Regions from separate parts of the Acidovorax sp. GW823-FHT01C06 genome, predicted to be linked through region 3. Evidence: predicted binding sites of a transcription regulator. Region 3 holds the regulator's gene; each other region holds the start of a gene.
The links. The regulator sigma-54, encoded in region 3, starts transcription at its own class of promoters, with help from an activator protein. The targets are predictions, from matches to a motif close to TGGCANGNAANCTGCTTT.
Positions count from the first base shown of each region.

Region 1: AC1RCS_RS19930 (ANTAR domain-containing response regulator) is a predicted target of sigma-54. The motif match lies at 2,206-2,223, and genes of this name have one in related genera.
Region 2: AC1RCS_RS14380 (pilin) is a predicted target of sigma-54. The motif match lies at 1,975-1,992, and genes of this name have one in related genera.
Region 4: AC1RCS_RS15710 (BMP family protein) is a predicted target of sigma-54. The motif match lies at 2,826-2,843, and genes of this name have one in related genera.

Region 1 covers NZ_JBXAKN010000010.1:195,484-200,491, forward strand. Annotated here, with positions in the region: gene tsaD (tRNA (adenosine(37)-N6)-threonylcarbamoyltransferase complex transferase subunit TsaD) at 1-760, opposite strand, end outside; gene AC1RCS_RS19925 (branched-chain amino acid ABC transporter substrate-binding protein) at 861-2,027, opposite strand; gene AC1RCS_RS19930 (ANTAR domain-containing response regulator) at 2,235-2,861, shown strand; gene AC1RCS_RS19935 (CmpA/NrtA family ABC transporter substrate-binding protein) at 3,444-4,688, shown strand; gene ntrB (nitrate ABC transporter permease) at 4,725-5,008, shown strand, end outside.
Region 2 covers NZ_JBXAKN010000006.1:140,990-145,997, reverse strand. Annotated here, with positions in the region: gene AC1RCS_RS14390 (CHASE2 domain-containing protein) at 1-962, shown strand, start outside; gene AC1RCS_RS14385 (3',5'-cyclic-nucleotide phosphodiesterase) at 979-1,773, shown strand; gene AC1RCS_RS14380 (pilin) at 2,060-2,656, shown strand; gene AC1RCS_RS14375 (pilin) at 2,787-3,353, shown strand; gene AC1RCS_RS14370 (pilus assembly protein) at 3,373-4,161, shown strand; gene moaC (cyclic pyranopterin monophosphate synthase MoaC) at 4,290-4,769, opposite strand; gene AC1RCS_RS14360 (M48 family metalloprotease) at 4,925-5,008, shown strand, end outside.
Region 3 covers NZ_JBXAKN010000005.1:285,144-290,151, reverse strand. Annotated here, with positions in the region: gene AC1RCS_RS13650 (thiol:disulfide interchange protein DsbA/DsbL) at 1-152, shown strand, start outside; gene lptA (lipopolysaccharide transport periplasmic protein LptA) at 363-1,019, shown strand; gene lptB (LPS export ABC transporter ATP-binding protein) at 1,016-1,801, shown strand; gene AC1RCS_RS13635 (RNA polymerase factor sigma-54) at 1,974-3,563, shown strand; gene AC1RCS_RS13630 (acyl-CoA thioesterase) at 3,655-4,137, shown strand; gene AC1RCS_RS13625 (THUMP domain-containing class I SAM-dependent RNA methyltransferase) at 4,134-5,008, shown strand, end outside.
Region 4 covers NZ_JBXAKN010000007.1:119,074-124,081, forward strand. Annotated here, with positions in the region: gene AC1RCS_RS15695 (enoyl-CoA hydratase-related protein) at 1-714, shown strand, start outside; gene AC1RCS_RS15700 (threo-3-hydroxy-L-aspartate ammonia-lyase) at 878-1,870, shown strand; gene upp (uracil phosphoribosyltransferase) at 2,056-2,685, shown strand; gene AC1RCS_RS15710 (BMP family protein) at 2,892-3,902, shown strand; gene AC1RCS_RS15715 (5'-methylthioadenosine/S-adenosylhomocysteine nucleosidase) at 4,002-4,973, shown strand; gene AC1RCS_RS15720 (ABC transporter ATP-binding protein) at 4,970-5,008, shown strand, end outside.

The sequences.
Region 1 (5,008 bases), on a different contig from region 3:
GCACCTCGACGATGGCGGCCTCGGTGCTGGCCGCCAGGTCGGCCTTGCGCGCTTCGAGCCCGTCGCCCAGTTTTTTGGCCTGGGTCAGCACGGCGGTCTTGAGCCCGGCAAAGGAGAAGTCGAGATTGCCGCTGTGCAGCAGCGGGCGCGGCAGCTTGAAGGCCGCCGGATCGCCCTGCTCGGCAAGGCGTGACAGCGCCGGCCCTCCCGGGTAGCCCAGGCCCATGAGCTTGGCCGACTTGTCGAAGGCCTCGCCCGCCGCGTCGTCGATGGTCTCGCCCAGGATCTCGTAGCGACCCACGCCGTCCACCCGCATGAGCTGGGTGTGGCCGCCGGAGACCAGCAGGGCCACGAAGGGGAACTCGGGCGGGTCCGCGCTCAGGAAGGGCGAGAGCAGGTGCCCCTCCAGGTGGTGCACGCCCAGCACCGGCTTGTCCAGCGCCGCGCCCAGCGCGCAGGCCACGCCGGCCCCCACCAGCAGGGCACCCGCCAGGCCCGGGCCGCGCGTGTAAGCGACCACGTCCACGTCCGCCAGCGTCTGGCCGGACTCGGTCAACACTTGCGTGGCCAGCGGCAGCACGCGGCGGATGTGGTCGCGGCTGGCCAGCTCGGGCACCACGCCACCATAGGCCTGGTGCATCTCGATCTGGCTGTGCAGGGCGTGGGACAGCAGGGTGGGAACGGCATCGCCCGTGGAGCGCACCAGCGCCACGCCGGTCTCGTCGCACGAGGATTCAATTCCGAGGATCAACAGACTCATGCCCCGAGTGTAAAACCCGGGCTCGCGAGGGGCCTGATGCAAAAACCCCTGCCGGCGGTGGCCGGCAGGGGTCGTGCATCCCCAGGGTCGCAGGCCGCGCCTACCAGCGGTCCGAGCGCATGCGCAGCTCCCAGCTGCCGCTGCGCAGTTCGTACACGCCCACCGCGCCGTAGCGCTGCTCGCCCTTGTCATCCCAGGTCATCGTGCCGATCACGGGCGCGTAGCCGTTGATGCCGTGCATGGCCTTGGTGATGTCCTTGGGGTCCGCGGACTTGGCCTTCTGGATGGCCGCCGAGAGCACGTACATGCTGTCGTAGCTGTAGTGCCCGCCGTACGCGGGCGGCTTCTTGTAGGCATCGATGTACTTTTCCAGGAAGGGCTTGCCCGTGGAAAACTCCTTGGCTTCCAGCACGGGCGAGGTGGCATAGACGCCCTCGACGATGCCGGCCCCCTTGGTCATGTCGGTGGTCTTGATGGTGTCGCCGCCCAGCAGGCTCACCTTGGTGTGCCCCACCTTGCGCAGGGCTTCCAGCAACGCCAGCGCCTGGAAGTCATTGAGGGTGGAGACGATCACCTCCACCTTCGCGGCCTTGAGTTCGCCGGCCAGTTCGTCGAATGCCGTGGTCTTGTCGTCGAACGACTTGCGCACCACCACCTCTTTCTTCTCGGCCTTGAGCTGCGCGGCGGCCCCGTCGGCCAGGCCCTTGCCGTAGGGCGTGCCATCATCCAGCGCGGCATAGCGCGCGGCGCCCAGCTGGGTGGCGGCAAACGAGCCGATGGCGCGCGCCTGCAGCGTGTCGTTGCCCACCATGCGGAAGGTGGTGGAGAAACCCAGCTGCGTGAACTTGGGGTTGGTGGAGATGGCGATCTGCGCGATGTCCTTGGCCGCGTAGATGGGCGCGGTCTCGATGCTCACGCCCGAATTCAGGTGCCCGATGACGGCCACCACGCCGGCATCCACCAGCTGCTGGGCCACCGTCTTGCCGGTGGCCGCGTCGGCCTTGTCGTCCACCGCCACCACCTCCAGCGTCACCCGCTTGCCGTCCACGGTGTAGCCGCCCTTGTTCAGTTCGGCCACGGCCAGGTTCACGCCATTGAGCAAGTCCTGCCCGAGGGCGCCCAGGGGGCCGCTCAAGGGCTGCGCCACGCCGATCTTGATGGTGTCGGGCACCTTGCCGCACCCGGACAGGAGCAGCAGCGCCATGGACGCGGCGGTGGTCAAGGCCAGCCCGGCGGCGAAACGGCGCCGGTCAATATGCTTGTTCATGCGGAATCCTCATCAATATGTCAATGTGACCAGATGTATATGCGACGACGGAGGAAAGGCGCTATCGGGTATGCCCTGCCAATCGGCAAACTATTAGCAAGTTTCAGACCCTGCAAGGCAAGGCCCTTGCCGGAACCCGGCACCTGCCCGGGGCGCACCGCTTCGGCGCACCAATTTGTGGCGTAAAAATTGCTTATGCTCCAGGGTATGAACGAGTCTCTGCGCATCGTGGTGGTGGCCCCGGACCTGGCCATTGCCGACCCCGACGACGAACACGCCGTGCTGCAGGCGGAGCGTTCGCGGGCGCTGCGCATCGGGCTGCTGGAGAACAATTTCAACCTGATCGCCACGCTGCCCGCGGATGTGTTCCTGAGCGAGCGGATCGCCCAGCTGCAGCCCGACCTGATCATCGTGGACGCCGAGAGCGAGGCCCGCGACGCGCTGGAACACGTGGTGGTGGCCACGCGCGACGAACGCCGCCCCATCGTGATGTTCACCAACGACGAGGACACCTCGCACGTCAAGGACGCGGTGGCCGCGGGCGTGTCGGCCTACATCGTGGCCGGCCTCGCGCCCCAGCGCATCCGCCCCATCCTGGACGTGGCGATGGCGCGCTTCCAGCACGAGCAGGCGCTGCGCGCCGAGCTCGCCGATGCCAAGACCGAGCTCAAGGACCGCAAGACCATCGACCGCGCCAAGGGCCTGCTCATGCAGCGCCAGGGCCTGACCGAGCAGGCCGCGTACGAGAAACTGCGCAAGACCGCCATGGACAAGGGCCTCAAGCTCGTGGATGTGGCCCAGCGCATGCTCGACGTGATGGACCTGCTCGGGTAAGCAGGTGACATCCTCCTGAGGCGCTGCGCGCATCGGTGCAGCCGCCAGAGGCCGCCCGCTCTCGGAGACCGTCCAGACTGCACAGGCAGTCTTGGAGCCGCGGCCCCTGGCCCCTCCTCTGCCCGGCTCGGGAAAGGGGACGATCCCCTCGCTGCGCAGCGGTCCTTACCCGGCATCCCCGGCCTGGGCCACGCCCAGGTCCACCGGCTTCTCCCGGATGGTGCGCCGCACAAAGGCAGTGCGGCATTCACCGCGCGCACCACCTCCGCGCGTTTGCAGGTCAAAAAGGCCCCCGGCGCTTGATCCATTTGCGCAAGAAGCTATCAGTTCAATAGCAAATCATGCGCCGAACTGATGCGGAGCCCGTGCGGCAAGGCCTGGCACGCCACTTGCTTTAACCCCTGCGAGACCAATGGCGGTCTCACCCCCACACAGCACGGGCCCAAAGGCGGGCCGGTGCTGGGCGAGCCCTTCATCGGGTATCGCCATGGACAGAGGCGTCCCTCACCGACCGGTGCTGCATGTATGCAGGCTGCTCGGGAGGACGCCTTTTTTGTTTTCAACGCTATGAGGAAGTGCCCCATGACCGATCTGCTCAAAACCAGCCTCAACCGCCGCACCGTGCTGCAGGCCGCCACCGTGGGCGCCGTCGGCGTCAGCCCCGCGCTGCGTGCGCTGGTGCACGCCCAGGGCTCGGACGCGCCGGAGAAGAAGGAAGTCAAGATCGGCTTCATCCCGCTGACCGACTGCGCCAGCGTGGTGATGGCCTCGGTGCTCGGCATCGACAAGAAGTACGGCGTGACCATCATCCCCACCAAGGAAGCCTCCTGGGCCGGTGTGCGCGACAAGCTGGTCAACGGCGAACTCGACTTCGCCCACGTGCTGTACGGCCTGGTCTACGGCGTGCACCTGGGCCTGGCCGGGCCCAAGAAGGACATGGCCGTGCTGATGAACCTGAACCACAACGGGCAGGCCATCACGCTGTCCAAGAAGCTCGCCGACAAGGGCGCCGTCAATGGCGCGGGCCTGGCCAAGCTGATGGCCAGCGAGAAGCGCGAGTACACCTTCGCGCAGACCTTCCCCACCGGCACGCACGCCATGTGGCTGTACTACTGGCTGGCGGCCAACGGCATCAACCCGATGAAGGATGCCAAGGTCATCACCGTGCCCCCGCCGCAGATGGTGGCCAACATGCGCGTGGGCAACATGGACGGTTTCTGCGTGGGCGAGCCCTGGAACCACCGCGCCATCATGGACGGCATCGGCGTGACGGCCACGACCACGCAGGACATCTGGAAGGACCACCCCGAGAAGGTGCTGGGCACCACGTCCGAATTCGTGCAGAAGTACCCCAACACGGCCCGTGCCGTGACGGCCGCCATCCTGGAGGCCAGCAAGTGGATCGACGAAGGCCTGGCCAACAAGAACAAGATGGCCGAGACCATTGCCGGCAAGGCCTACGTGAACACGGGCGTCGATGCCATCAACCAGCGCATCCTGGGCCGCTACCAGGACGGCATGGGCAAGACCTGGGACGACCCCAACCACATGAAGTTCTTCAACGAGGGCACGGTGAACTTCCCCTACCTCACGGACGGCATGTGGTTCCTCACGCAGCACAAGCGCTGGGGCCTGGTCAAGGACCACCCCGACTACCTGAACGTGGCCAAGGCCGTGAACCGCATCGACGTCTACAAGCAGGCGGCCGCCGCTTCCAAGACGCCGCTGCCCAAGAGCGAAATGCGTACGAGCAAGTTCATGGACGGCGTGGTGTGGGACGGCAAGGACCCCGCCAAGTACGCCGACAGCTTCAAGATCAAGGCGTAAGCGCCCTGCCCCGTCCACCCTGCACAGGAGAACACCATGGTCAGTGCCGTCTTTCACTCCCCGCTGGATGCAGCCCCCGTGGTTGCACAGAACGCTATGAATAATGTAGCTAGCAGCGCTTCGCCCGCAAGCGCCAGAAGCCAAAAACAGTCAAAAACGGCAATGGCGGCAAGCCCTGCGCCCACGGCATCTGCAGCCCCCGCCGGTCGCGACTGGGCGGCGCTGTCGCGCGGCTTCTGGATGGCGGTGCTGCCGCCGCTGTGTGGCCTGGGCTTGCTGGTGGGTCTGTGGGCCGTGGTGTCAGCCACCACGGGCAACAG
Region 2 (5,008 bases), on a different contig from region 3:
TGCCACTGGCTACCGTGGTGGTGATGGCGGTGTTCGCATTCGCCCTGAACATGGTCTACGGCTACTTTGTGGAAAGCCGCTCCAAGCGGGAACTGGCTGCGCTGTTTGGCACGTATGTGCCGCCGGAACTGGTGGACGAGATGGTCAAGCAGCCCGAGAAGTACAGCATGCAGGCGACCAACCAGGAGCTGACCGTGATGTTCTGCGACATGCGGGGGTTTACGGCCATGTCTGAACAGATGGAACCGCTGCAACTCCAAGCCCTGCTCAACGAGGTGTTCAGCCGGCTCACCCACATCATTCGCAGTCATCGCGGCACCATCGACAAGTACATGGGGGACTGCGTGATGGCGTTCTGGGGAGCGCCGGTGGCTACGCCAGACCATGCGCAACTGGCGGTGCGGGCAGCGCTGGACATGGAGCAGGCAGTGGAACAGATCAACCATGCGCACCGGGAGCGCGGCCTTCCGGAGATTGGCGTGGGCATTGGCCTCAATACTGGCACCATGTGTGTTGGAGACATGGGCTCCGACATCCGGCGCAGCTATACCGTGATTGGCGACGCCGTCAATCTCGGGTCGCGCCTGGAAGGACTGTCCAAACACTATGGTGTGCGCACTGTAGCAAGTGCCACCACCCAGGCCCAGGCGTCCCAATTCGCGTGGCGGGAGCTGGACTTGGTGCGCGTGAAAGGCAAAGCCCAGACAGTTTCAATTTATTCGCCAGTTACCTCACTGCCTATCCCAGGGCACCAGATCATCGAAGAAATATCTACTTGGCAACACTTCCTTGAAGCCTATCGCAACCAGGACTGGGCACAATGCGGCAAACTGCTCGCACATTTGAAGCAAACAGCCCCACCATCTGCCCTCTATGACTTGTATACGGCCCGTCTACAACTCCGGCAAGCGCAGGCCTTCGACCCCGCCTGGGACGGCGCTACAAACTTCGACACCAAATAGTGAATAGGGTGGCCCCATGAAAGTTCGCGTGCTGGGCTGCTCCGGGGCCATCGCCAAAGATTGCCGGACGACCTCATTTCTCATCGACAACAACATCCTGGTCGATGCGGGCACGGGGGTGGGAGACCTGACGTTGGACGAGATGCGCCAGATCGACCATGTGTTTCTGACGCATTCCCATCTGGATCACATCGCGGCGTTGCCATTGATGCTAGATTCGGTCGCATCCCTACGTGATACGCCCGTGCAGATCCACGCCTTGCCAGCCACCATCCAAGCACTGCGCGAACACGTTTTTAACAAAATCATCTGGCCCGACTTCGAATCAATCCCTACGGCTGACCGACCGTTTGTGCGTTTCTATCCGCTGCAGATAGGAGAACAGCGCATCGTAGCCGGGCGGCTAGTGGAGGCACTTCCCGCAGTCCACACGGTGCCCGCCGTCGGCTATGCCATCCAAGGAAACGAAGGTTGGTGGGTCTTTAGCGGCGACACTGAGCGCAACCCCTTGTTCTGGGAGCGGATCAACAAACTACCCGCGGTGATGCTCGTCATTGAGACTGCTTTCAGCGACCGTGAAAGCGCTTTGGCTCGCCGTAGTTTGCACCTGTCACCACACACTTTGCTCGCTGAACTGCAGTCCTTCGCCACGCATCATTGCAAGGTGTACATCACTCATACCAAACCGGCGGAAACAGAAATCATCATGGAAGAAATTCGTGGCCTGTTCGCCGCAAATTTGGCGAATGCCGCTACCTCCGATTTCGTCAACATCCAATGGCTGCAGGAAGGGCAGACGTTCGCTGTATGACAACAGTTTTTATCTTCTAAAAGAAATGTTCTTGAATTTTGCTGACAACAGTGGCACATAGAGTCTACAAAATTTGTTTTTTGGTGGGTGGTGACACTCTTGATCGGACAAAATTGTCAGACTGAACGATGAAGAATGAATAGTGGCGACGTTACAGAACGCCGGTCTCTCTACAGAGAATTTCATCGCTGAGACGCAGATTGGCACGGGAAATGCTTGGAAGCTTGCAGACCTGAAGAATTCTTCTGCAGGTTGTAAATTGCAATTGACCTCTAAGGAGTTTCTTATGACGCGCACTCTGCAAAAGGGTTTTACCCTGATTGAATTGATGATCGTGGTGGCTATTATTGGTATTTTGGCTGCTGTAGCGCTGCCTGCGTATCAAGATTACAGCATTCGCGCGAAGGTCTCGGAAGGGGTAATTGCAGCCTCTTCCGCTAAGGCTGTACTGAGCGAAGCATTCCAGACTGGCGGCGTTACTGCCTTGGATGCTGCTGCTGCTGGTATTAATACCACGTCCTTCCAAGAAAAGCAATCTAAGTACGTGGCCAACTTCTGCATTGACCAAGTTCCTGCTGGTGGCGCCAACTGTACAGCCCATGCAGGTGGTGCGACGGGCCCATGGCAAATCAACGTTGCCATCGCAGCTACTGCAGCCAATGGCATTCCCACGGGCCTAAACGGTCGTATCCTTTCGTTCCGGCCTCTGGTCAACAATGGTGGTACTATCGGCACGCCTACCGCGACGTCGGCGGGTGCCGTCGATTGGGCATGTGGTAGTTCGACGGTCGTAACGGCGACCGCTCGATTCACCGCCGCCAACGCACCAACGGTACCTGCAACCGCCTTGGACGCCAAATATGCCCCTGCTGAGTGCCGTTAATTCAGCGATGTAGAGGTTTAATACTTTGCTGATTTTGACTTAGTGAGTCTCCAAAGAGGGTGCCAAAGGGCACCCTCTTTATTTCAGTTGAAGCTTTTGTGAATTTTCGCCAGTAGTGGGGGATCCCATCATGGTTGCCATCACCAGCAAAGGCTTTACCCTGATCGAGTTGATGATCGTGGTAGCCATTATCGGCATTCTGGCGGCTGTCGCTATGCCAGCCTATCAGGCCTATGCTATCCGCGCAAAAATCACTGAGGCACTCGTGTCCGCCTCTGTTGTCAAGACCCTTCTTAGTGAGGGTTATACGCAGAATCGGGCAACCGGCTTGGATGCGGCCGCAACGGCAATCAACCTCAGCCCCGTGACGGACAAACAATCAAAATACGTGGCTAATATTTGCGTAGGTGCTGCGGGGGCGGTAGGCACTGCTTGCGCACTCTTTTCCCCCGATGGGGCCTGGCCTATTTTCGTGACCATTTCAGCCAATGCGGGCAATGGCATTCCTGCAGGACTGAACGGCATGACATTCACCTTGTCGCCCAATGCGGCCAATGTTGCGCCAACAGCCGCATCCAGTCACTCCATTGACTGGGCGTGTGCCGGCAATACCTCCATGACGGCAACAGCCCGTGGCATGACCAACGTCACGCTGGGTACCCTGCCCGCCAAATATCTTCCGACAGAGTGCCGTTGACGAATCCCCAAACTCTCTCATGTTGTTCGCTTCACGCATCCGGTCTGCAGCAAAGGCCAGCTTATTTCATTTCTTAGGTTCAGTCAGCATAGCCATAATAGCTGCGGTATTGGTATTTTTTATCTGGTATCCGCACCCATATGGCCTTCTATCGGGGGGGCTCAGCCTTTTTCTTATTTTATTCTGCGTGGACGTGACCTGCGGGCCCTTGTTGACACTAATAGCCTTCACACCAAAAAAGTCCAGTCGAGAACTTGTTATTGATATGACTCTGATATTATTAATGCAATTTACGGCATTGGTCTATGGTATTCATATAGCCTACCAAGCGCGGCCACTTTTTTTGGTTCATGAAGTAGATCGGTTTCGCGTCATAGGCCTACCAGATTTCAATGGTGCCAATGTAAGCCAACAGCTAGCTAAGCTAGACCCTTCAATCCGCCCAAACTGGCATAGTGGGCCAAGCGTTGTAGGCATTCGTGATCCTTTGAATGCAGAAGAACGTAAAAATGTCATGCTGGAATCAATTCTCGGTGGACGCGACTACTCCCAACGGCCTGAATTTTATACTTCTTACAATGACGAATACAAAAATAAGGTACTAAAACGCGCCAGACCACTGAAGGCGTTTATTGAGCATTTTCCTGATTCGATGAATGCAGCACTCAAATTGCTGCGCAACGGCGATGTGGCAGTCGACGATGCGTTATTTCTACCTGTGCTTCATAAACAAGAGTGGGTGGTAGTATTGGACAAGTCCGCTCGCATTCTAGGTTTTCTCCCAGGAGATGGTTTCGCAGTGCATTGATTCCGCGTAGATTAGCAAAGAGAGACGATCCTCCAATCTCGTGAATAAGCGACTTCGAGGTAAACGTACCATTGCAGACCGCCTACTTCATGCCGCATCTTCCCATCCCCGTTGGGGAAATGTGCTGTTCAAGCCATAAAGCTTCCCGACTTCCCTCCGTGTTTTTCCAGTACCCTGACGCCAGTAACTATCATTCCTCTGTCCACTGCCTTGCACATGTCATAGACAGTGAGCAACGCCACCTGCACCGCCGTCAGAGCCTCCATTTCCACTCCCGTCGGCCCCACAGTTTCAACGGTGGCCGTGCACTGAACAGCATGCTCTGCAGGTAGCAGTTCAAAGTCCACCGCCACCCGCGTGAGTGCCAGCGGGTGGCACAAAGGAATCAGCTCGCTGGTCCTCTTTGCGGCCATGATGCCTGCCAGACGAGCGACGCCCAGCACGTCGCCTTTCTTGGCAGTACCTGACTCAATCAGCGACAGTGTCTGCGGCTGCATATCAATGCGGCCTCTGGCGATGGCCACTCGGTGCGTTGCGGGCTTGCCGCCAACGTCCACCATATGGGCCTGTCCGTGGGCATCAAAGTGGGTCAATGGGGAGGTACTCATAGGTCAGGCAGGCACACTGGCTTACAACAGCGCGCAGAACATTCGAAGGGTCAAGGCATCATACGGGCATGCACACCATGATTTTGCTTTGCTTCGGAGAGCTGTCTGTGTTGAATTTTTGGAAAAAAAGGGCTCTAGCGTTTGCAAGGCAAGCGCTGTCAATTTCTCTTTTTACAGCAATAGCAAGCCTTCTGACTCCAACCCTGGTCACGGCCCAAGCAGGCCTCCCCACCCTCGGC
Region 3 (5,008 bases):
GTGCGTCGCAGCTGCAGGACGCGTATGGCGTGGAAGGCGTGCCTTCCATGGGCGTGGCCGGCAAGTACTACACCGATGGCACCATGGCCGGCAACATGCAGAACGTGCTGCAGGTGGTGGAGCACCTGGCCGCCACGGCGAAAAAGGGGTGACGCCTCCTTGAAGGAAGCGTGGCCCTCGTGAGCCGCCTTCCTGCCCAGGGGAACGCACCCGGCGGCCCGGCAGCGCCGGCTCCACGGGTGCAGGCGTCGGCTTCCAAGCGCCGACGGCCTCGGATGCCCCAAGAAGAAGCCCGCGGATGCGGGCTTTTTTCATGGCGCACGCCGTGGGGTGGCTACAATGACCTGCAAGATTCGTGCCCTATGAACTACCGCATCCTCCCCCACCTCCTGCTTGTCGCCCTGGCCTGCCATCTGGGCGCGGCGCACGCCGAAAAGGCCGACCGCGCCAAGCCCATGAACATCGAGGCCGACGCCTTGCGACACGATGAGCTCAAGCAGACCAGCGTGTTCTCGGGCCGCGTGGTCATGACCAAGGGCTCCATCGTGCTGCGCGGCGCGCGGCTGGACGTGCGCCAGGACGCCGACGGCTACCAGTACGGCGTGGTCACGGCCGAGGCGGGCAAGCGGGCCTTCTTCCGCCAGAAGCGCGATACCGTGGCGGGCGCGCCGGACGAGTTCATCGAAGGCGAGAGCGAAGTCATCGAGTACGACGGCAAGGCCGACAACGTGCGCTTCATCACCCGCGCCGAGCTGCGCCGCTACCGCGGGGCGGTCCTCAGCGACGAGATCACCGGCGCCGTGATCGTCTACAACAACCTCACCGATGTGTTCACCGTGGACGGCAAGCGCACCCCCGCGACCAATGCGGCGGGCGATGCGCCCGCGCCCGGCAGCCGGGTGCGTGCGGTGCTCGCGCCCAAGGACCCGCCCGCCGGTACCGCCGCGCCGGAGGCCGCGCCCCCGGCATCGGCGCCGGTGCTGCGCCCCAGCAACAGCCTTGGCGGCGGCTCCAAGTGAGCGCGCAGCCCGTCAGCCCCGGTCCTGACACCCAGGCGGGCAGCCGCCTGGAGGTGCAGCACCTGGCCAAGTCGTATGGCAGCCGCAAGGTCGTCAAGGATGTGTCGCTGGTCGTGCAAAAGGGGGAGGTCGTGGGCCTGCTGGGGCCCAACGGCGCGGGCAAGACCACCTCGTTCTACATGATCGTGGGCCTGGTGCGCAGCGACGCGGGCGACATCCGCATCGACGGCCATTCGGTGGCCCACATGCCCATCCACCGCCGCTCGCGGCTGGGGCTGTCCTACCTACCGCAGGAAGCCTCCATCTTCCGCAAGCTCACGGTCGAAGAGAACGTGCGCGCGGTGCTGGAGCTGCAGCGCGCGGACGACGACGGCAAGCCGCTGTCGCGCGAGGCCATCGAAGAGCGTCTCACGGCCTTGCTGCAGGAGCTGCGCGTGGACCACCTGCGGGCCTCGCCCGCCATGGCCCTGTCGGGCGGCGAGCGCCGCCGCGTCGAGATCGCCCGCGCGCTGGCCACGCAGCCGCGCTTCATCCTGCTGGACGAGCCCTTTGCGGGCATCGACCCCATCGCCGTGATCGAGATCCAGCGCATCATCGGCTTCCTCAAGGCGCGCGGCATCGGCGTGCTCATCACCGACCACAACGTGCGCGAGACGCTGGGCATCTGCGACCACGCCTTCATCATCAGCGATGGCCAGGTGCTGGCCCAGGGCACGCCGTCCGAGATCGTGGACAACGCCGAAGTGCGCCGGGTGTACCTGGGCGAACATTTCCGCATGTAGACATGGCCTCCACGCTTGTCATTTCGTGTACTGCGCTGCCCCCCGAGGGGGCGTTCGCGCCTTGGGGCGGCCCGGCGGCGCGGTACGGTACCCCCACGCTCCCCGCTGCGCGTGGTTCGCTGCCCCCCGAGGGGGCCTTCGCGCCTTGGGGCGGCCCGGCGGCGCTCAATCAATGAAACCTGGACTCTCGCTGCGCGTCTCGCAGCATCTTGCATTGACCCCCCAGCTTCAGCAGTCCATCCGGCTGCTGCAGTTGTCCACGCTGGAACTCTCGCAGGAAGTCGAGCAGATGCTCGACGAAAACCCGTTCCTCGAACGCAACGCCGACGAGGCGCCGCGCGAGGAGTTTGGCCTGGAAGCCGCCGATACGCCGGCCCAGGCCGACGACTACAGCGCGGATGATGCTATTTTTTCAGGAGCTACCAGCGCAAGCAGTACCAGCGCTGAGGCTCAAAATGATGCTGAAACACCGAGCGCGGGCGCCGACGAGCCCGACTGGAGCGGCGACGGCACGGTGGAGATGGCGCCCAACGACGCCGAGTGGGGCGGCGACGCCCCCGCCCGCAACCGCAACGACGCCGAAGGCGACGAGGCCGACGCCACCGAGCTGGCCCGCACGCACGAATCGCTGACCGCCTTTTTGCACCGACAGGCGCTGGCGCTGCGCCTGTCCGAGATCGACCGCGCCGCGCTGCGCTTCCTGATCGAATCGCTCAACGACGACGGCTACCTGGAGGATCCGCTCGAAGAGCTGGCCATCAGCCTGGCCGGGCCCGACGACCTGGAGCAGATCGAGGAGTTGGTGCACCGCTTCACCGTGGCACAGCGGCTGCTGCAGAGCCTGGAGCCCGTGGGCGTGGGCGCGCGCGGCCTGGCCGAGTGCCTGACGCTGCAGCTCAAGGCGCTGGCCGCCGACGAGGACAGCGACATCGACCCCGACACCGTGCAGACCGCGCTGCGCGTGTGCCAGCAGCCGCTGGAGATGCTGGCGCGGCGCGACGTGCGCCGCCTCACGCAGGCCTGCGGCGACAGCGAGGAGCGCACCCGCGCCGCCATGGCGCTGATCGCCCGGCTGGAGCCGCGCCCGGGGCGCCGCTTCGCCGACGTGGAGCGCAACATCATCATCCCCGACGTGATCGTGCGCAAGGCCGGGCGCGCCAATGGCCGCGACGGGCAGCACAACTTCATCGTGCAGCTCAACCCCGACGTGATGCCGCGCCTGCGCGTGCACGACATCTATGCCGGCGCCCTGCGCGGCCACAAGGGCGGCGAGGGCCACCAGGGCATGCAGCAGCGCCTGCAGGAGGCGCGCTGGTTCATCAAGAACATCCAGCAGCGCTTCGACACCATCCTGCGCGTCTCGCGCGCCATCGTGGAGCGGCAGAAGAACTTCTTCACCCACGGCGAACTCGCCATGCGCCCGCTGGTGCTGCGCGACATCGCCGACGAGCTGGGCCTGCACGAGTCCACCATCAGCCGCGTGACCACGGCCAAGTACATGGCCACGCCCATCGGCACCTACGAGCTCAAGTACTTCTTCGGCTCGGGCCTGGGCACCGAGACCGGCGGCAATGCGTCGAGCACCGCCGTGCGCGCCCTCATCAAGCAATTCGTGGCCGCCGAGAGCCCGACCAAGCCGCTGTCGGACAGCCAGATCGCCGAGATGCTCAAGGAGCAGGGCATCGAGTGCGCGCGCCGCACCGTCGCCAAGTACCGCGAGGCGCTCAAGATCGCGCCGGCGAATCTGCGCAAGGCGCTGTAGGCGCCGTGCGGGCGTGTGCACGGCGCATGCGCCTGGTGGCCCGTTTTTCCGCTCCGTTGCCGTCTTTCCCTCTCACTTCGCCACCCCGTCCATGGCCCGCATCGTCTTCGACCTTCCCGCGCACTTCGGTTTCGTCACCGAAATGCAGATCTACATCAGCCACGTCAACCAGGGCGGGCACCTGGACAACGCGCAGCTGCTGAGCCTCGTGTCCGAGGCCCGGGTGCGGTTTTTCCAGTCACTCGGCTACCCCGAGGCCGACGTGGGCGGGCTGTCCATCGTGGTCGGAGACATCGTGGCGCAGTACAAGTCCGAGGGGTTCCACGGCGAGACCATGCGCGTGGAGATGGCGCCTGCGGACTTCAACCGCTATGGGTTCGACCTGGTCTTTTGCATGACCGAGAAGACCTCGGGCCGCGAGGTGGCGCGCGGCAAGATCGGCATCGTTTTCATCGGCAAGGCCGGCCGCAAGGTGGCGCCGATCCCGGACTCCATTCGCCAGTTGCTGCTGGCCCGTGGCGGCACGCCGGATTCACACGCACTTTCCGAGCGCGTATCCTCACCATCGTCATGAACCAACTCCAACTTTTTCTCCCCTGCGCCGCCGGTGTGGAGGGCTTCCTGGCCGACGAAGTGCACGGCATCACCGGCCTCACGGGGCAGGACCTGCTGGTGGGCCGGGGCGGCGTGCTGCTGCGCGCCTCGTGGCGCGACGCGCTGCTGCTGAACCTGCACAGCCGGCTGGCCCAGCGCGTGCTGGTGCAGCTGGCGCACCGCCCGTACCGCTCCGAGAACGACCTCTACGCCGCCGCCAGCGACGTGGCCTGGGAAATCTGGTTCACCACGCGCCAGACCTTCAAGGTCGAGGTGACCGCCCAGCACAGCCCGCTGCAGAGCCTCAATTTCGCGGGGCTCAAGGTCAAGGACGCGGTGGCCGACCGCTTTCGCGCCAAGAGCGGCGTGCGCCCCGACGTGAACACGCAGTGGCCCGACGTGCGCATCCACCTGCACCTGACCACCGACGAAGCCACCATCTACATCGACACCTCGGGCGAGCCGCTGTTCAAGCGCGGCTGGCGCGAGGACAAGGGCGACGCCCCGCTCAAGGAAACCCTGGCCGCCGCCATGATCGCCGCCAGCGGCTGGGACCCCCACGGCGACAACCCCCAGCCACTGTACGACCCCTGCTGCGGCAGCGGCACCATCGCCATCGAGGCCGCGCAGATTGCCTGCCGCATTCCGGCGGGCAGGCTGCGCCGCTTTGCGTTCGAGAAACTGCTGCCCTACCAGGCCCATGTCTGGTCTGCTATTAAAAATGAAGCTGAAGGCGCAATACAGACAAGCGCTGTACCTATTTTCGGCAGTGACGTCGCCTTCCGGATGGTGGATTTCGCCGAGCGCAATGCCGAGCGCGCCGGCGTGGCGGGCGCCGTGCAGCTGCGCGG
Region 4 (5,008 bases), on a different contig from region 3:
CTGCAACAGGCGGGCGAGGCGCGTGCGCTGGTCATCAGCAGCACGGGCAAGCATTTCAGCGCGGGCATGGCGCTGGAGACCTTCGGCGGCGCCATCACCATGGACGACCAGAGCCCCGAAGGCCGCGCCGCCATCTTCGACCTGCTCACCGACATGCAGGCCACCTTCACCCGCATCGAGAACCTGCGCATTCCCGTGATCATGGCCATCCACGGCGGCTGCATCGGCGGCGCGGTGGACATGGTGACGGCGGCCTGCGTGCGCTACGCCACGGCGGATGCGTTCTTCTGCATCCAGGAAATCAACATCGGCATGGTGGCCGACGTGGGCACGCTGCAGCGCCTGCCCAAGCTCATCCCGCTGGGCGTGGTGAAAGAACTGGCCTACACCGGCCGCCGCCTGGGCGCCGCCAGGGCCCTGGGCCACGGGCTGGTCAACGAGGTGTTCGACACGCAGGAGGCCATGCTGGCCGCCGCCCTGCAATGCGCCCAGGAGATCGCCGCCAAGCCCCCCGTCGCCATCTGGGGCACCAAGCAGGCCGTGAACTACGCGCGCGACCACAGCGTGGAAGACAGCCTGCGCCAGATGGGCTGGCTGCAGGGCGCCATCTGGAGCAACCAGCACGTGCGCGAGTCGGTCACGGCCATGAAGCAAAAGCGCGCGGGCGACTTCCCGGCCCTGGCGCCGCTGGTACGGTTCAGCGAACTGGGCTGAGAGCGCCGCGCCGCGAGACCGGCGCGAAAAGTCAAAATTGATAGCTGCCCGCGCTGACAGGACAACCGGCAGAGGCCTTTTCGGCGCGCGGCGATCGCGTCTGGGGCTATCATGTGGCGAACACGGGCAACCCCTTGCCCGCCCCTGCCCCGAGGACGCCGCCATGACATTGCCCAGTCTGACCCCGCCCACCTACGACGACGTGGCCGCCGCCGCGCACCGGCTCAAGGGCATCGCGCACCGCACGCCGGTGCTGCGCTCCACCACCGCCGACGAAATGCTGGGCGCCCAGCTCTTCTTCAAATGCGAGAACCTGCAGCGCACGGGCGCGTTCAAGTTCCGCGGCGCCTTCAACACGCTCGCCCAGTTCACCGACGAGCAGCGCGAACGCGGCGTGCTGGCTTTCTCGGCCGGCAACCATGCGCAGGCGATCGCGCTGTCGGCCCGCCTGCTGGACATGCCCGTCGCCATCGTCATGCCCGAAGACGCGCCCGCCTCCAAGATGGCGGCCACGCGCGCCTATGGAGCCCAGGTCGTCACCTACGACCGCTACACCGAGGACCGCGAGGCCATCAGCCGCCGCCTGGCGCTGGAGCGAGGCATGACGCTGGTGCCTCCGTTCGACCATCCCCACGTCATCGCGGGCCAGGGCACCGCGGCGCTGGAGCTTTTTGAAGAAGTGCCCGACCTCGACTACCTGTTCGTGTGCGTGGGCGGCGGGGGCCTGCTGGCAGGCAGCCTGCTGGCCGCGGGCGCCCTGGCACCGCGCTGCCGCGTGATCGGCGTGGAGCCCGAAAACGGCAACGACGGCCAGCAGTCGCTGCGGGCGGGGCAGATCGTGCGCATCCCGACGCCGCACACCATCGCCGATGGCGCGCAGACCCAGGCGCTGGGCGAGCTCACCTTTCCCATCATCCGCGAGCGGGTGGAAGACATCCTGAGCGTGAGCGACGCCCAGCTCATGCAGTCCCTGCGCTTCTTCGCGGAGCGCATGAAGATCGTGGTGGAGCCCACGGGCGCCCTTGCCTATGCGGGCGCGCACGCGTTCTCGGGTGTCGATGACGGCGGCAAGCTGCTGCAGGGCGAACGGGTGGGCGTCATCATCAGCGGCGGCAATGTGGACCTGGCGCGCTATGCGCGGTTCCTGTCGGATTAGACTCACCCATGCGCCGCGCCGCCGCCGCCAGCCCCAGAGGGCGACGCCAGCGGCCCGCCACGGCCGGCCGCACGGCAGCACGGCAGCACGGCAGCACGCAACCCTGACAGTGCCTGCCGCCAGCGCCTCTGTCAGGTAAAAATGCAGGCGCGCCTCTTTCCATCCCCCAAAACACAGGCCCAGCCATGAGCAACGTCACCGTCATCAACCACCCCCTCGTCCAGCACAAGCTCACGCTGATGCGCAAGAAGGACGCCAGCACCAACAGCTTTCGCCGCCTGCTGGGCGAGCTCAGCACGCTCATGGCGTACGAAGTCACGCGCGACATGCCCCTGCAGGACGTGCAGATCGAAACCCCGCTGGAGACCATGACCGGCCAGGTGATCGACGGCAAGAAGCTGGTACTGGTCTCCATCCTGCGCGCGGGCAACGGCTTCCTCGACGGCATGCTCAACGTGGTGCCCGGCGCCCGCGTGGGCCACATCGGGCTGTACCGCGACCCGGCCACGCTGCAGCCGGTGGAGTACTACTTCAAGATGCCGTCCGAAATGGACGAGCGCGACATCATCGTGGTGGACCCCATGCTGGCCACCGGCAACTCGGCCGCCGCCTGCGTGGACCGCCTGAAAAAGCTCAACCCCCGCTCCATCAAGTTCGTGTGCCTGCTGGCCGCCCCCGAAGGCGTGGCCACGCTGCAAAAGGCCCACCCCGACGTGCCGATCTTCACCGCCGCCATCGACCGCGAACTGAACGACCACGGCTACATCCTGCCGGGGCTGGGGGATGCGGGGGACCGGATCTTCGGCACCAAGTAGGCGCACGCCACACCATCGCGAACCAGCCACCGCGGGGCCAGGCCCTCCGGTGGTTTTTTTGGCGCGTCATTTTTTTACCAACTGGTGGCTTTCCTCTGGCAGACTTGCCTCCGGCCTCGTGCCTCCGGGCGGCTGCCCATTGGCGCGCTCCTTGCTTGGCTGCTGACACCCATTCCTCCTTGTTTGCCTGTCTGAAGGACTCCACCATGACCACTCGCCGCATCTTCACCGGACGCCTGCTCTGCACTTCCATGGCCCTTTCGGCCGCCATGGGCCTGGCACCCTCGCTGGCCCACGCGCAGTCCAAGCTCAAGGTCGCGGCGATCTACACGGTGCCCTACGAGCAGCAGTGGGTGAGCCGCATCCACAAGGCCCTGAAGGCCGCCGAAGCGCGCGGCGAGATCGAATACAAGGCCAGCGAGAACGTCTCCAACGCCGACTACGAGCGCGTGATGCGCGAGTACGCCACCGGCGGCAACCAGCTCATCGTGGGCGAGGCCTTCGCGGTGGAGACCGCCGCCCGCAAGGTGGCCAAGGACTTCCCCAAGACCTCGTTCCTGCTGGGCTCCTCGGGCAAGCCGCAGGCGCCCAATTTCAGCGTGTTCGACAACTACATCCAGGAGCCCGCCTACCTGTCCGGCATGGTCGCGGGCGGCATGACCAAGACGAACAAGATCGGCATGGTCGGCGGCTTCCCCATTCCCGAGGTCAACCGCCTGATGCACGCCTTCATGGCCGGCGCGAAGGAGACCAACCCCAAGGTCGAGTTCACCATCACCTTCATCAACAGCTGGTTCGACCCGCCCAAGGCCAAGGAAGCCACCTTCGCCATGATCGACAAGGGCGCCGACGTGCTCTATGCCGAGCGCTTTGGCGTGTCCGACGCGGCCAAGGAGAAGGGCAAGCTGGCCATCGGCAACGTGATCAACACCCAGGACAAGTACCCCGACACCGTGGTCGCCTCCGCGCTGTGGCACATGGAGCCCAGCATCGAACGCGCCCTCAAGCTGGTCAAGGACGGCAAGTTCACGGCCGAGGACTACGGCCCCTACTCGATGATGAAGCACAAGGGCTCTGAATTGGCGCCGCTGGGCACGTTCGAGAAGAAGGTGCCCGCCGACATCGTGGCCAAGGTCAAGGCCAAGGAGGCCGACATCCTGGCCGGCAAGTTCAGCGTGAAGGTGGACGACAGCCAGCCCAAGTCCACGGCCAGGTAGGCACCCCGGCGCGCGGGCACCGGCTGCGCTGTGGCCTGCGCCGCCGTGCGCTGCGCTGTACGATTTTTCCTTTTCTTCTTTTTCCCGACAAGGAACGCCATGCCCGCACCGCTTTCCCACCGCCCCGAGACAACCGCCCTGGCCGCGCGGTGCATGCGCCTGCTGGGCGCCCTGGCCCTGGCCACGCTGGTGGCGGGATGCGCCGCGGTCGTGCCGGGCCAGGCGGCACGGCTGGACAGCATGCCGCGCATCGCCGTCATCTCGGCCTTTGCACCCGAGCTGACGGTGCTGCTGCCCCAGGTGCAGCAGCCGGCCAGGCACAGCGTCAACGGCGTGGAATTCACCACCGGCATGCTCTCGGGCAAGCCCGTGGTGGTGTTCCTGTCGGGCATCAGCATGACCAACGCGGCCATGAACACACAATTGGTGCTGGACCGCTTCAACGTGAGCCACATCGTCTTTTCCGGCATCGCCGGTGGCGTGAACCCCGGCCTGCACATTGGCGACGTGACCGTGCCCGCGCAGTGGGGACAGTACATGGAATGGCTGATGGCGCGTGAAGACCAGCCCGGCCAGTACAGCGCCCCCGCGTGGATGAAAAGCGAGCTGACGATGCCCGCCTTCGGCATGATGCACCCGCGCCCGGTCGAGGTGAGGTCGGCGGCCAAGCCCGGCATCACCAGACAGTTCTGGTTTGAGGCGGACCCCCAAATGCTGGCCACCGCGCGCGGCCTGCAGGACGTGGGCCTGGCGCATTGCCTGGCCAGCACCTGCCTGAAACAGCGCCCGCAGCTCGTGGTGGGCGGCAACGGCGTGTCGGGCCAGGCCTTCGTGGACAACAGGGCTTTCCGCGAGTACGCGTTCAAGACCTTCGAGGCCAATGTGCTCGACATGGAGACCGCCGCCACCGCCATGGTGGCCCACAGCAACGGCGTGCCCTACATCGCCTTTCGCTCGCTGAGCGATCTGGCCGGTGGTGGCGAAGGCGAGAATGAAATGGGCACCTTCATGGGCCTGGCGGCGGCCAATTCCGCCAAGGTGCTGCTGGCCTTTCTCTCGAACTGGAAATGACGGACCCCTCCGGCCCCGTCCTGCGGCTGCAGGGC